DNA from 2 places in the Pseudoselenomonas caprae genome. Region 1 is predicted to be linked to the other one. Evidence: a T-box and tRNA genes for the amino acid it is inferred to sense, from the RefSeq annotation. Region 1 holds a T-box; the other holds one or more tRNA genes.
The links. A T-box is a leader RNA that pairs with one kind of tRNA and senses whether it is charged. The one in region 1 lies ahead of FZ041_RS01640 (valine--tRNA ligase), so its partner is inferred to be a tRNA-Val.
Positions count from the first base shown of each region.

Region 2: it encodes a tRNA-Val, which carries the amino acid that the T-box ahead of FZ041_RS01640 (valine--tRNA ligase) is inferred to sense. The anticodon was not compared.

Region 1 is NZ_VTOZ01000002.1:148,078-155,605, forward strand. Features, by position in the region: gene uvrA (excinuclease ABC subunit UvrA) at 1-40, shown strand, start outside; gene FZ041_RS01635 (VanW family protein) at 201-1,451, opposite strand; T-box leader at 1,594-1,812, shown strand; gene FZ041_RS01640 (valine--tRNA ligase) at 1,849-4,527, shown strand; gene FZ041_RS01645 (bifunctional folylpolyglutamate synthase/dihydrofolate synthase) at 4,545-5,855, shown strand; gene FZ041_RS01650 (O-antigen ligase family protein) at 5,855-7,288, shown strand; gene FZ041_RS01655 (redox-sensing transcriptional repressor Rex) at 7,300-7,528, shown strand, end outside.
Region 2 is NZ_VTOZ01000030.1:23,817-31,344, reverse strand. Features, by position in the region: gene FZ041_RS12165 (ArsB/NhaD family transporter) at 1-180, opposite strand, end outside; gene FZ041_RS12160 (hypothetical protein) at 216-527, opposite strand; gene FZ041_RS12155 (glutamine--tRNA ligase/YqeY domain fusion protein) at 529-2,205, opposite strand; gene FZ041_RS12150 (HD domain-containing protein) at 2,219-3,019, opposite strand; gene FZ041_RS12145 (transcription repressor NadR) at 3,102-3,635, opposite strand; tRNA gene FZ041_RS12140 (tRNA-Val) at 3,708-3,783, opposite strand; tRNA gene FZ041_RS12135 (tRNA-Glu) at 3,789-3,863, opposite strand; tRNA gene FZ041_RS12130 (tRNA-Asn) at 3,867-3,942, opposite strand; gene FZ041_RS12125 (2-thiouracil desulfurase family protein) at 4,037-4,534, opposite strand; gene FZ041_RS12120 (3'-5' exonuclease) at 4,531-5,106, opposite strand; gene gltA (NADPH-dependent glutamate synthase) at 5,208-6,614, opposite strand; gene FZ041_RS12110 (sulfide/dihydroorotate dehydrogenase-like FAD/NAD-binding protein) at 6,618-7,460, opposite strand.

The DNA of each region.
Region 1 (7,528 bases):
CAAATTCCTCAAGCCGTTGCTGGAGGAGAAAAATGAATAAGGGGTGACGAGGAAAGCGTACCTGTCCTCGTCCGTGCTACGTATTGTCGGATTCTTTTCAGTATGGATAGAGAGAGGAACGCTAAGGCAACATGAAAAAGCCAGTTGACGTTTTTACGTCAACTGGCTTTTGATGTAGCAACAGGTATGTTTTCCGGACGTTACGTTTCTTGCGGGTCGGAATAATGGTCGGTATGCAGGTATTCGCGGTCGATGACCTGTCCGTCTTTTTTCCAGATGCGGTAGAGCGACGGATTCTTGGCGGAGCCTTCGGTGACGAGGGCGATGGTTTGGCCTTGCAAGTCGGCTTTGGTGCCGAGTACGTAGATAGTCAGCGCCGAGCCCGTGTTGGCGACGCGCAGGTAGACGGGATGGGGCAGCGGATTACGGAAGGCGAAGTCCAGCAGATTGTCAGCAACTGTGGCATCGCGGCCTGCTGGCACATAGGCGGAAGGCAGAGAATGATTGGAGCGCTCGGTCGGGGTCATGCCAGCAAGCAGGACGGCATTGTAGAGCGTGCTGCTGACCTGGCAGACACCGCCGCCGACATCGACGCGATGCTCGCCATCAATGATGACGCCGGCATCCTTGTAGCCAGCTTCATAGGTGCGCTGGCCGACGATACTGTTGAAGGAGAGCGTCGATTGGCTGCGGATGAGTGCCCCCTGTAGATGACTGGCGGCAAGGCCGATATTGTCGCCGCGGTCACCAGGGTAAAAGCGCGTGGTGTATGAGGCAAGTACGCTATCGATTGCAGCCAGATCCGCGTCCATGATGAAAGGCGGCTGCTCTTTGGGCTGTAGTGTGACCTTGGCGGTCAGCTTCAGCGCTTCGAACTGCGGCGTGAGCTCGGCGGCTATCGGGGCCGTATCGAGTGTAAGGCCGGTAACGCTCGGGGTTTTCTTGATGGTGCCGTTCTTTTGCAGCTGCGCTTCGGCATTGACCGGCTCAGTATGGAGCTGCTGCTCGATTTTGGCAAGCTGGGCTGCCAGTTTATCTTTGTCGAACGATGCTGTCATCGTGATGTTGCGGCCGAAAAGGGCGCAGGTCATCTGGGTGATCATGTTCGTGATGCTGTCTTGGTCGCGGCCGATGGCATAGGCGGCTTCGGCTGCTTCGTTGACGTTGCCATGCAAGTCGATATCAGCAGGGGCAATGTTCCAGTGGCGATTCTTATAGGTCAGCACAGCTGCTTGACGTTTGAGTGCCTGCTGGGCCTCTTTTTGGAAGAACTCGTGGACTTCTTTCCGGGTCATACCAGCGATGCTGGTGCCATGTGCCTGGACACCCATGGCGACGCGGTTCTGATTGGTGACTGAGACCGATACGCTGCCGACGACGACGACCGTAAAGGCCATGCCGATGGTCAGGATGGCAACTATTTTGCTAAGGGATATCGACGAAAAATTCATAGCAATCCAAACTCCTACGTACAATACTAGTTATAGTATAATCGCTTCGCATATACGTTTCAATTATTAAATGATAAAATTTCGGGCGTTGCAAATATAGGGCAGGTATGATAAAATTAACGGCATCTGAATCATCAAATCGCTAACAACGAGGAAGAAGAGGAGTACAGCAATCCGGTGCCTCAGAGAGGAGACGGCAGGTGAGAGTCTCTGCATCAGATGTTGGAAGGTAGCTTCGGAGTTGCCCCGCTGAACAAGGAGTAGGCTGGGCCGTCGGCCACGTTACGGCTTTGAGTCATGCAGGCTTTGTCTGCATGGGAAGATTGGTGGTACCACGAAGGCAGGCGCTTTCGTCCTTTTGGACGAGAGCGCTTTATTTAGTTTTAGGAGGTTTATCATGGCAGAAGAAATCCAGGAGCAGGGGAACAATATCCCGAAGGTTTATGATCCGCAGTCTTTTGAGAAGAAATGGTATCAGTACTGGGAGGAGAACAAATTCTTTCATGCTGAGGTCGACAAGAGCAAGAAACCGTACAGCATGGTTATCCCGCCGCCGAACGTCACGGGACAGCTGCACATGGGCCATGCGCTAGACAATACGCTGCAGGATATTCTGATCCGGTATCATCGCATGCAGGGCTTCAATACGGTCTGGGTTCCGGGCTGTGACCACGCCGGCATTGCAACGCAGGCCAAGGTCGAGGGCGCACTGCGCGAAGAGGGCACGAACCGCTACGAGCTCGGCCGTGAGAAATTCCTCGAGCGCGTCTGGGATTGGAAAGAGCAGTACGGCAACCGCATCATGTACCAGCTGCGCACGCTGGGTTCCTCCTGTGATTGGGACCGCCAGCGCTTTACGATGGACGAGGGCTGCTCGAAGGCTGTCCGCGAGGTATTCGTAAGCCTTTATGAAAAAGGTCTCATCTATCAGGGGACGCGCATCACGAACTGGTGCCCGGACTGCAACACGGCAATCTCGGACATCGAGGTTGAGCATGAGACGGAGCAGGGCCATCTCTGGCATCTGCGCTATCAGGTCAAAGGCACGGACCAGTATGTCGAAATCGCTACGACGCGTCCGGAGACGATGTTCGGCGATACGGGTGTTGCCGTTCATCCAGACGATGAGCGCTATAAGGACATCGTCGGCAAGACGCTGATCCTGCCGATTGTCAACCGTGAGATTCCGCTGTTTGCCGATGAATACGTCGATAAATCCTTCGGTACTGGTGCCGTAAAGGTTACGCCGGCTCATGACCCGAACGACTTTGAGATGGGACAGCGCCATCACCTCGAAGAAATCAAAGTCATCAGCAATACGGGCAAGATGATGGAAGGTGCCGGCAAGTACGAGGGCATGGACCGCTATGAATGCCGCAAAGCCCTGGTCAAAGAGCTCGAAGAGCTCGGCGTTCTCGTTTCGGTGGAAGAGCATGAGCATGCCGTTGGCCATTGTTCGCGCTGCCACAGCACGATAGAGCCGCTGGTTTCCAAGCAGTGGTTCGTCAAGATGGAATCGCTGGCCAAGCCGGCTATCGAGGCGGTAAAGAGCGGCAAGATCCAGTTCGTGCCGGAGCGCTTCTCCAAGATCTATATCCAGTGGCTTGAAAACATCCGCGACTGGTGCATTTCGCGCCAGCTCTGGTGGGGCCATCGCATTCCGGCCTGGTATTGCGATGACTGCGGTGAAACGAGTGTATCGCGTACAGACCTTACCGAGTGCCCGCATTGCCATAGCAAACATATCCATCAGGATGAAGACGTGCTCGATACCTGGTTCTCGTCGGGCCTCTGGCCGTTTGAAACGATGGGCTGGCCGGAAAAGACCGAGGAGCTTGAGCATTTCTATCCGACGGCTACGCTCGTTACGGGCTATGATATCATCTTCTTCTGGGTTGCCCGCATGGTCATGATGGGCCTCGAGTTTGGCAAGGATATCCCGTTCAAGCATGTATTCATCCATGGTCTTGTCCGCGACAGCCAGGGACGCAAGATGAGCAAATCGCTCGGCAATGGTATCGATCCGGTTGAGGTCGTCGAGAAATACGGTGCCGATACGCTGCGCTTCATGCTGATCACGGGTAATACACCGGGCAACGATATGCGTTTCTATTGGGAGCGCGTCGAGTCGGCCCGCAACTTTGCCAACAAGATTTGGAATGCATCGCGCTATATGCTTATGAACCTCGAAGGGTTTGACAAGGACTTCGTGCCGGCCGAGGAAGATTATACGCTGTCTGACCGCTGGATTCTCTCGCGCTATGCCCGCACGGTCCGCGATGTCACGGAGAATCTCGATAAGTTCGAGCTTGGCGAAGCTGGCCGCATGATTTATGAATTCCTCTGGAATGAGTTCTGCGATTGGTACATCGAGCTGACGAAAGCCCGCCTTTATGATACGGAAAACGTGCGGGCCCGCAATACGGCACTCTATGTCCTCTCCCATGTCCTCGAGGGCACGCTGCGTCTGCTGCATCCGTTCATGCCGTTCCTCACCGAAGAAATCTGGCAGAAAGTCCCGCATGCAGAGAACATCAAGAGCATCATGATTTCCGAGTGGCCGCAGGCTGATGCAGCCCGTATCAGCGATGCTATCGAGGCCCAGATGACGGCTATCATGGAGAGCATCAAATCCATCCGCAACATGCGCGCTGAAGTCGGGGCGGCACCGAGCAAGAAGAGTGAAGTCATCCTGAACTTCAAGGATGAGTCCCTGCGTGAGGTATTTACGGAAAACACGGGCTATCTTGACAAGCTGGCTTCCTCGGAGCCGGTTACGATCCTGCCGGCTGGTGCTGCTGCACCGGAAAATGCCATGGCGGGTGTCGTGAATGGCGTCGAGATTTACCTGCCGCTCAAGGGCCTTATCGATGTTGAGAAAGAAACGGCTCGTCTCAATAAGGAACTCGAGAAACTGGAGAAGGAAATCAAACGCCTTACGGGCAAACTCAGCAACGAAGGCTTCCTCAAGAAGGCGCCGGAGCAGGTTGTCGCTGGTGAGAAAGAAAAACTTGCCGGCTATGAAGAAAAGAAAAAATCGGTGGAGAGCCGCATCCAGGATTTGGCGAAGCTCTAAGATAGGAGAATCGTAACATGAATTATCAGGAAGCTCTTACCTATCTGGAAGGGCTGAATATCTTTGGCATCAAGCTGGGGCTTACGCGTATCCAGCGGCTGCTGGAGCTCCTGGATGTGCCGCAGGACAGGTATCGCACCATCCACGTGACTGGTACGAATGGCAAAGGTTCGGTGTCGGCGATGCTTGCCGGCATCCTGCGCCGTTCAGATATCCATACAGGCATGTACAGCTCGCCGCATCTGGTCTCCTATACGGAGCGCATACAGGTCGATGGCCAGCCGATAAGTGAGCAGGAGTTTGCGGATTGCCTGAGCACTATCCGCACCTATGTGGAGCAGATGGTGGCTGAGGGGGACGAGTGCCCGACACAGTTTGAGGTACTCACAGCACTGGCTTTCTTCTACTTTGCCATGTGCCATGTCGAGTATGCAGTCATCGAGGTTGGCCTTGGCGGTCTGCTGGATTCGACGAATGTCATCACGCCGGAGGTTTCGGTCATCACGAACGTGACCTTTGAGCATGCGGACCGCTGCGGCGGAACGCTGGAGGGTATTGCTCACCATAAAGCTGGTATCATCAAAGAGGGCGTTCCCGTTGTCACTGCGGCTGCGGGCATTCCCTTGGATATCATCCGCCAGACGGCTGAGGAAAAAAATGCTGATGTTTTTGTATCGGGCGAGGATTTCCAGATGGAGTATCTGTCCTGTGATGGGCACATGCAGCAACTGCGTTTCACCTCGGCACTCCTGGGGGTAGCGGATATGCCGTATGAGCTGCGTCTCTTGGGCCGTCACCAGGTGGATAACGCTGCGGTGGCAGTCATGACGGCACAGCTCATCCATAACATCGATGGGCGCGTCAATGAGAAAACCATTGGCGAGGCCTTGAAGATGGCCAGCTGGCCAGCGCGCTTCGAGCGCATTGCCCTTGGCAGCCAGCCCGTGATCGTCGATGGGGCCCATAACCCTGCCGGCATGAACGCGCTGCGCACGAGCCTGGATCTGTATTTCCCGGCCCAGCAGCGTGTGCTGCTGCTCGGTATCCTGAAAGACAAAGATATCGAGACGATGCTGGATATCCTGCTGCGGCCCAATGATACGGTCGTGGTGACTGTCCCTGATTCGGAACGGGCGGCTGATCCGCAGGAGCTCGCCAAGCGGGTAGCACCTCATGTCCAGCATGTCGAGGCTATCGCTGATAATGGCGAAGCACTGGATAGAGCGCTAGAGCTGGCCAACGGGGAAAAACTGCTGGTCATGGCGGGGTCGCTGTATCTGGTTGGCGGTGTCCGCCAGCTCTTGCTTGAACGGAAGGGGGTAATGTGATGGCTGTGGAGTCTGATTCCATGCGCGAGATCCACCAGCGCCGCCGCGAGGCCTTTCGGCAGAAGTGGTGCAAGCGGTTCAAGGACTGGTCCTGGTATGCTGTACTGGCTGAAGTGTTCCTGCTGGCCCTCTGGCCGGCAGGTGCTACGCTGGCCATGCTGACAGGCGTCGTGCTTACGGTACTGCGCTTCCGCACGGATCGCACATTCAAGTTCCGGCAGCTGCCGCTTGATGTCCCTGTTTGCCTGTTCCTGCTGCTGAGTGGCGTCTCGATCCTGGCGTCGCCAGATCGCGGCTTCAGTTTCTATAACTGGTACAATCTCGTGGGCGTTTATGCGCTGACGTATTTCCTGGTCGGCCAGCAGGTCCGCGATGGGCAGCAGGTCCGGCAGATCTTGCTGGCCATTGCGGGGGCGGCTGTGCTGGTCGTGCTTTATGGTATCTACCAATTTGTCTTTGGCATTGATATCAGCGCGATGAAATGGGTCGATGGGGAAGCATTCCCCGAGCTGCGCAAGCGTGTTTTCTCCACTTGGGAGAATCCCAATATCCTGGCGGGTTATCTCGATATCATCATCTGTCTGGCCTTTGGACTGTTTACCAAGGCTGACAGCAGGGCAAAGCGTATCCTGCTGGGTACATTCATGGTGGCTGCGGCCGCTTGCCTGGCCATGACGTATGCGCGCGGTGCCTGCCTGGTCATCGCGGTCATCTTCCTGGTGTATGGCATGGTCAAGGATTGGCGTGTGCTGTTGGGATGCGCTGTGGTAGGCGGCATCCTGCTATTGGCAGATCCGGTGCTCTATGAGCGCCTGACGTCCGTCTTCACGAAGGTCGACACCTCGGCAGAGATGCGGCTAGCCTTTTGGGAAAGCACCGTGGCGATGATACAGGATCATCCATTCTTCGGCATAGGCTGGGGGGCGTATTGGATGGTCTATCCAGAATATGATTTCTACTTGCAGGGGGCGGATATCCGCATTGTGCATGCGCATAACCTCTACTTGAACTATGCTGCAGAGATCGGTATCCCCGGAGCACTGGCGTTCCTGTGGTTCTTCTTCGGCACAATGTTTTCCGCCTTGCGGCAGCGGTTCGAGCCGCCTGCTGCTGAGCCGGTGGAAGCTACGCCGTTCGACCTGCGGGAAGATGCGGCGGCTGATGCTGAGCTGCAGCGTGTCGAGCAGAGCATGCAGGCTGCAAAAGAGCAGCCTGAGACTCCCTTCTGGCAGGATTGCCGCGATTGGCAGGATCACCGCCTGTTAGGCGGTTTGTCCCTGGGGCTGGGGCTGGCTGTCCTGTCGGTGGCGCTCAATGGCTTCACCGACGATCTGCTGTTCAATATCCCCTCGTCGATGTTCCTCTGGATGATGGCGGCACTGGCAGCAGCTTTAGCGCTCATGCATGAAGTGAAAGAACAACAAGAAGGATAGGGAGGCGTTTTATGAAAGGTCAAGTGAATATATCCAAGGCAACGATCGACCGCCTTCCCTTATATTTCCGGACGTTGCGGCTGGCACAGGATGAGGGGATCGATATCATCTCCTCCGATGAGCTGGGCCGCCGGCTGGGCATCACGCCGGAGCAGATCCGCAAGGATCTGGCTTCGTTTGGCCAGTTCGGCAAAAAGGGCGTAGGCTATTATGTCAATGAACTCAAACGCAATGTCGGTG
Region 2 (7,528 bases), on a different contig from region 1:
CAACAGGCCCAACGTATTAAAATCAATATGATGAATAGCAGTTTCCTGACTGATGATACCACAGAGAATCATCAGCATAGCACCGAAAATTCCCACGATGGTGCGATGCACCTTTTCCGAAATAATCAGCGCATAGGCAGCCACAAAGATGATGACCGCCAGGGTTGTGCTGCTTAACAATGCAATCCACTTCTTTCCATAGTCTTTGAATTCGCTTATTTCTCTTTTTTATACTTCGGGGTCAGCACGATATTTTCACCATCGCGCTTGATCTTGAACGTATAATGCTGGATACCCTCGCGGAAAAGTTCCATCTTGAGCACCATCAGCGCCTTGCCAAGATCCTCAGTAAGCGCCGGTGTAAACCCAGCCCGGCTGAGCTCAGCGGGCGGCTCTGCTGCCGCCTGCTCCCGGCGTTTTTTGTCCGCAAGCTTCTCAGCCTTGACAAAGGCATCCTCAAGGGATTCCTCCTCCACGTAATTCTGGAACATATCCTTATCAGTAAGTCCCTTTGGAATCTTGCTCATGTTATCCCTTCTTTACTTTAGCCCAGCTGTCACGCAGGCCAACCACACGGTTGAAGACCAGCTTATCCGGCGTCGTGTCCGGATCGACAACGAAATAGCCCTCGCGCAGGAACTGGTAGTGCGTACCAGCAGCCGTGAGCTTGACGCTCGGCTCAATCCAGGCGTTCTCGATGACTTCCAGCGACGTCTTGTTGAGCGCAGCGATGAAGTCATCCGGCAGGTTGCCGTTCTCATCGGTTTCAAGCAGGTAGTCATAGAGGCGTACCTCGGCCGGCAGTGCTGTCTTGGCAGCTACCCAGTGGATCGTGCCCTTGATCTTGCGGCCAGCCGTAGCACCGCCCGTCTTGGATTCAAGATCCGCGGTGCAGCGGAGCTCGACAACATTGCCGTCTGCATCCTTCACGACTTCCTCGCACTTGATGATGTACGCATGCTTGAGGCGGACCTCCCCGCCCGGCTTGAGGCGGAAATACTTCTTCGGCGGCTCCTCCATGAAGTCTTCCTGCTCGATATAGATCTCGCGGGAGAACGGCACGAAGCGGCTGCCACCGTGCATCGGATTGTTGTCAGCCAGCAGGTACTCCTCTTTATCCTCCGGATAGTTCGTGATGACGACCTTCAGCGGACGCAGCACTGCCATGACGCGATCCGCATGCTCATTGAGGTCATCGCGTACGCAGTGCTCAAGCATGCTGACATCGACCAGGCTGTTGCCCTTGGCGACGCCAATCTCCTCACAGAAGTTGCGCAGCGATGCCGGCGTATAACCGCGGCGGCGCAGGCCCGAAATGGTCGGCATGCGCGGATCGTCCCAGCCGCGTACATAGCCCTCTTCGACAAGCTGGCGCAGCTTGCGCTTGCTCGTGACCGTGTTCGTGAGATTGAGACGTGCAAACTCGATCTGGCGCGGGCGCGTATTGACGTCAAAGCCCAGTGACTCCAGGAGCCAGTCGTAGAACGGACGGTGCTCCTCAAACTCGAGCGTGCAGACCGAATGCGTGATGCCCTCGATGGCATCCGACAGCGGATGGGCAAAGTCGTACATCGGATAGATGCACCAGGCATCTCCCGTACGATGATGATGCGCATGGGCAATGCGGTAAATGACCGTATCACGCATGACCATATTCGGCGAAGCCATGTCGATCTTCGCCCGCAGCACCTTCTCGCCATCGGCAAATTCGCCAGCCTTCATGCGGGCAAACAAGTCAAGGTTTTCCTCAACGCTGCGGTTGCGGTACGGGCTTTCCTTGCCCGGCTCCGTCAGCGTGCCGCGGTACTGCTTGATCTCCTCAGCCGTGAGGTCATCCACATAAGCCAGGCCCTTCTTGATGAGCTCGACCGCATAGTCATAAAGCTTATCGAAGTAGTCCGAGGCATAATACATGCGGTTCTGCCACGAGAAGCCGAGCCAATGGATGTCCTCCTGGATGGAGTCGACGTACTCCGTATCCTCCTTCGTCGGATTCGTATCGTCGAAGCGCAGGTTGCAAAGGCCATGATTGTACTCAGCCAGGCCGAAGTTCAGGCAAATGGACTTTGCGTGACCAATATGGAGATAGCCATTCGGCTCAGGTGGAAAGCGCGTATGAATGCCCTCCGTGTATTTGCCATTCTTCAGGTCATCCTCAATCGCATTCTGAACAAAATTCGTAGCGATTGTCGTATTCTCTGCCATGTGATTCTCTCCTTTATACATCCACACGGTCTTTGACCGCGCATTTTTCTTCTATATATTGGCGCAAGCGGCGGATGCCGACATCAAGCCCCTCCTGCTCAGGAAGATACTTGATGATGAGGTCGATATAGCCGCGCTCGACCATCTTGCGCAGCGTCCAGCTGAAGTTGACATCGTAGACCCACATGAGCCGCACCAGCTTGCGGTCGCCATGGGTGCGCAGACGATGATAGTCGGCCTGCTTGCCCTCGGCAAAGTCGCGGACAAAGTCCGGACTCACGAGCTGGCTCGCATCAGCCTTGATGAATTTCGGCGCCTTATCGACACCATCCGGTGTCAGATAGGGCGAGAGCACGCGGTAGATATCGAGCTTGTCTGCATCGCGCAGGAGACGGGCAAACAGCAGCTTGCGCTTGTCTTCCGTCGGCTCGATTTCCTTCTTGTTGTGATTGCGGATGGCAAAGCGCACCAGCTCTGCCTCCTCTGCCGCCAGCGCCTCAAGATACGGCATCTCTTCGGCCAGCACCTTGAGCCCGAGATCGGCATGATCCTCTGACTGCGCATCGTTGAAGGTCTTGTAGATGCTGTACTGGCGGAACCGTCCCACATCATGGAACAGCCCCATGATCTCAGCCAGCTGTACGTCATGCTGGCAAAGCGCCAATTCCTGCGCCAGCTCACGGGCAATGGCCGTGACATAGCCGGTATGGATCATCTTGATGCGTATGCCCTGCATGACTTCTTCGTCATCGGTGACAAAACGCTTCATATAGGCGTCCATCCATGTGTGCATTTTCTTCAGTAATTCTTCCACGAATCGTCTTCCTTACTATAAATACCTTTGTCACTGCATGAAAACATTATAATTATACTACGAAGGGAATTGTCACGCAATATCAGCCCCGGGCCACGCCATCCTCCACGAGGATGTGCAGGGCCCGCAGGTCTGCACGGATAGCCTGCAGGGTTTCCTCATCGGGAACCCGCACCGTATGCATATGGATGCCCCCCGTCACGACGAGCAAGGGATTGGCCTGGCATTTCTGCATCTTGGACAGGAAGGCGCGGACATCCCGTCGGTTCTCCAGCAGCAGGTCGCCGCGGATGGGGCCATAGAGCGGATGCTCGACGATGACATCGAGCACCGCCCCGCCATTGTCGACAATGGCCAAGAGCTCCTGCTCCATGCCAGCTGCGTCGTGCTGGCAGACCAGCGTCACCATGCGGCTGGCCTCAGGCTGCTCCTGCGGCAGGATATACCCGCGGGGCGTTGCAAAGATCTGCACACCCTGGGCCCGCAGGATGCTGATATCGCCGACGATGATCTGCCGGCTCACGGCAAATTCCCGCGACAGCTTGGTTCCCGTGAGCGGCTGCTCTGCCTCACGCAGGCGTTTGAGTAAATGTTCCCGGCGTTCTTCCGTATTCATGCACAAACCTCCTGTTCCTCTGACACTGCCGATAACAAAAAAGGCCGCCCTTCGGCAGCCTATATTTTTGAATGGTGGGCGATAACAGGATCGAACTGCTGACATCTTGCTTGTAAGGCAAGCGCTCTCCCAGCTGAGCTAATCGCCCGGAAATGGTGACGCGTATGGGATTCGAACCCATGAAGCCGCCGTGAAAGGGCGGTGTCTTAACCACTTGACCAACGCGCCATATGGCTCCTCGAGCAGGATTCGAACCTGCGACAGCCTGATTAACAGTCAGGTGCTCTACCGGCTGAGCTATCGAGGAATAACTCTTGTGACACTCTCGTGTCGACAAAAGATATTATACGGGATTTCTGCGCATAATGCAACCCCTTTTTTTCATATCATGAAAAAATTTTTCAGATGCGGTCGCGGCGCATATCCTCGGCGATGAGTTCCTCCAAGCGGCCTACCGTCATGTCCTTGTCCGAATAGACCGTGATGCCATGCTTCTGCAGCAGGGCCGTCGTCACGCCCTGACCTTTGATCTTCTTGTCTTCGAAATTGCCATTGTAGATTTTCTTGACGCCGCAGGATGGGCTGCCTTCCTTGAGAATCGCCACCTTCGCATGATAGGCTTCGGCTATCTTGAGCACCTTGTCGGCACCGGTCAGGAAATACTGCGTCATATCCCGCCCATTCTCATCCATGGCCTTAGCCTTGCCCGACAAAACCTTCTTGCCTGTACCGCCCTGGAGCTCTACGCAAGGACGCGGCACGGGCAGCATCGCAAAGCATTCGGGACAGACCGCGATGAACCGGCCCCGCTCGTTATACTTGAGCAGCAGTTCGTGGGTGTTGGCCCCGCCACTGTATTTCACCTTATGTCCCAGCAGACATGCACTTACTAAAATCATCGTCTACTCCCCTTTCTCACACCAAATGGCTGCACCCGGATCCCCAGCTGGGCCGTCAGTCCCTGCAGGCTGTCCACTGCCATCTCCTTGGCAGCCGCCACGGGGATATACGCGCAGGTGCGCGCATCATCCAGTGCATTGTGATGATTGAACTCGATATGCAGGAAACTGCCCACCGTATCGAGCTTATGATTGGCAAGCTCCGGCCAGGCCTTGCGCGAAATAGCGACCGTGTCGCAGTATGCAAAGTCCGGCGTTGCCAGGCCTTCCCTCGCCAGGCAGGCTCCCAGCACGCCCATATCGAAGCGGGCATTGTGTGCCACGACGATCCGCCCCTCGAGATGCTGCCGCAGTTCCGGCCATATAGCTGCAAAGCACGGCGCCGCAGCCGTATCCTCACGCGTGATGCCATGGATGCGCGTATTGAACCAGTTATAACGGTTCCCCGGCGGCTGGATCAGCGTGTAATACGAATCATAAAGTTTTCCTTCCTTGACCTCGACGACAGCTACGCTGCAGGCAGAATCCCTGGCCGACGTTGCCGTCTCGAAGTCAATGGCAGCAAAATTCATTTCCTGTTTTTCTCTCCCTTGAACCAACGATAAATCCGCCCCAGCTTCTGATACTGCCGGGACGGACTACCTGCGGTCACCCTTGACCGAATATGGTTCTATCAGTTGTTCTTCTTTTTCTGCAGATACTCGTCAATAGCTGCTGCTGCTTTGCGGCCGGCGCCCATAGCAAGGATTACCGTAGCAGCTCCCGTCACGATATCGCCACCGGCAAATACGCCTGGCTTGGACGTTGCGCACGATTCCTCATCAGCCTCGATGTTGCCACGTTTCGTCGTCGCAAGGCCCGGGGTCGTATGCGCAATAATCGGATTCGGTCCCGTACCGATGGAGACAATGACCGTATCCACAGCAAGCTCAAACTCCGAGCCCGCAACAGCCACCGGACGCCGGCGCCCTGATTCATCAGGTTCACCGAGCTCCATACGGATGCAGGTCATTCCCTTGACCCAGCCATTCTCGTCGCCGAGAATCTCAACTGGATTGTTGAGCAGCTTGAAGTCGATGCCCTCCTCCTTGGCATGCTCGACTTCTTCCTTGCGGGCGGGCAGCTCAGCCTCGCTGCGGCGATAGACGATATAGACATGCTCCGCACCCAGGCGCAGGGCCGTGCGGGCTGCATCCATAGCTACGTTGCCGCCGCCGATGACAGCGACATTTTTGCCCACTTTGATCGGCGTAGCATATTCCGGGAATCTATAGGCCTTCATGAGGTTGCAGCGCGTCAGGAACTCATTGGCCGAGTAAACGCCGTTAAGCCCCTCGCCCGGAATGCCTTGGAAGCGCGGCAGGCCAGCACCTGTGCCGATGAATACAGCATCGAAGCCCTCTTCTTCCATAAGCTCATCAACGGTAAACAGACGGCCAGCTACCGAATCCAGCTCAAATTTGACGCCGAGCTTCTCGATATTTTCAATTTCCTTCTTGACGACTTTATCCTTCGGCAGACGGAATTCCGGAATGCCATAGGACAGGACGCCGCCAGCCTTATGCAGCGCCTCAAAGACCGTGACTTTATAACCCTTTTTCGCCAAATCGCCAGCACAGGAAAGTCCGGAGGGGCCAGAGCCCAGTACGGCTACCTTCTGCGCATCTTCGGCAAAGGCGATCGGTTTCACTTCCTCATTCTTGGCCATATAGCGGTCAGCAACAAAACGCTCCAGACGGCCGATGCCAACGGACTCGCCCTTCTTGGCCAGCACGCAGTATTTCTCGCACTGGTTCTCCTGGGGGCAGACACGGCCGCAGACAGCTGGCAGCGCATTGGCTTCCTTGATTTTCTCGATAGCGCCGTCAAAATCGCGCTCTTTGATCTTACCGATGAACTCCGGGATGTCGACCGACACCGGGCAGCCCTTGCGGCACTGCGGAATCTTGCAGTGCAGGCAGCGCTCAGCCTCAGCGACAGCCGTTTCTTCATCGTAGCCCAAGGCTACTTCGTCAAAATTATGGGCACGGACTTTCGGGTCCTGTACCGGCATTTCGTGTTTCTTCAAAGACAGAGCCATTGCTTACTTCCTCCCCAGTCCGATGTTGCAGATATGGTCTTTTTCCTCGGCCTCGAGGTCGCGGTACATACGCTGGCGGCTCATGAGGGCGTTGAAATCGACAAGGTGTCCATCGAACTCCGGGCCATCGACGCAGGCGAACTTCGTCTCCTCGCCGACCTGGACGCGGCAGCCGCCGCACATGCCCGTACCGTCAACCATGATCGGATTGAGGCTGACCACCGTCGGGATGCCGAGCTCGCGCGTGCAGTCAGCAACGCTCTTCATCATGATGACCGGGCCGATAGCCGTGATCTGCGCGATCTTCTCCCCGCGCTGGGCCAGCTCCTGTACGGCATAGGTAACGAAGCCCTTGATGCCGCGTGAACCATCATCGGTCGTGATGAGGATCTCATCGGTCACTGCCTTCATCTCATCTTCCATGATCAGGATGTCCTTCGTCTTGGCACCCATGATGGCGATGACCTTGTTGCCAGCCTCTTTCATGGCACGGGCAATCGGGAACGTCGGTGCGACACCGATACCACCACCGACAACGACAACCGTACCATCAAATTTCTTGATTTCCGACGGCTGCCCCAGCGGACCGACAAAATCGATGATCGACTCGCCCGGCTCCACAGCTGCCAGCGCCATCGTCGAAGCGCCGATGACCTGGAAGACGATATTGACGACCCCCGTCTCACGGTTGAAGTTGGCAATCGTCAGCGGGATGCGCTCGCCTTTCTCATCCACGCGCAGGACGATGAACTGTCCTGCCTGGGCCTTTTTAGCCACGCGCGGCGCATCGATATCCATCGAGAAGACATTCGGGGAAAGCTCCTCTTTCTTCAGGATCTTAAACATGGTTCACTCTCCTAATACATATACAACAGTATCCGCAATTGCCTGCGGTCTCATTTGCTCACTTGCCG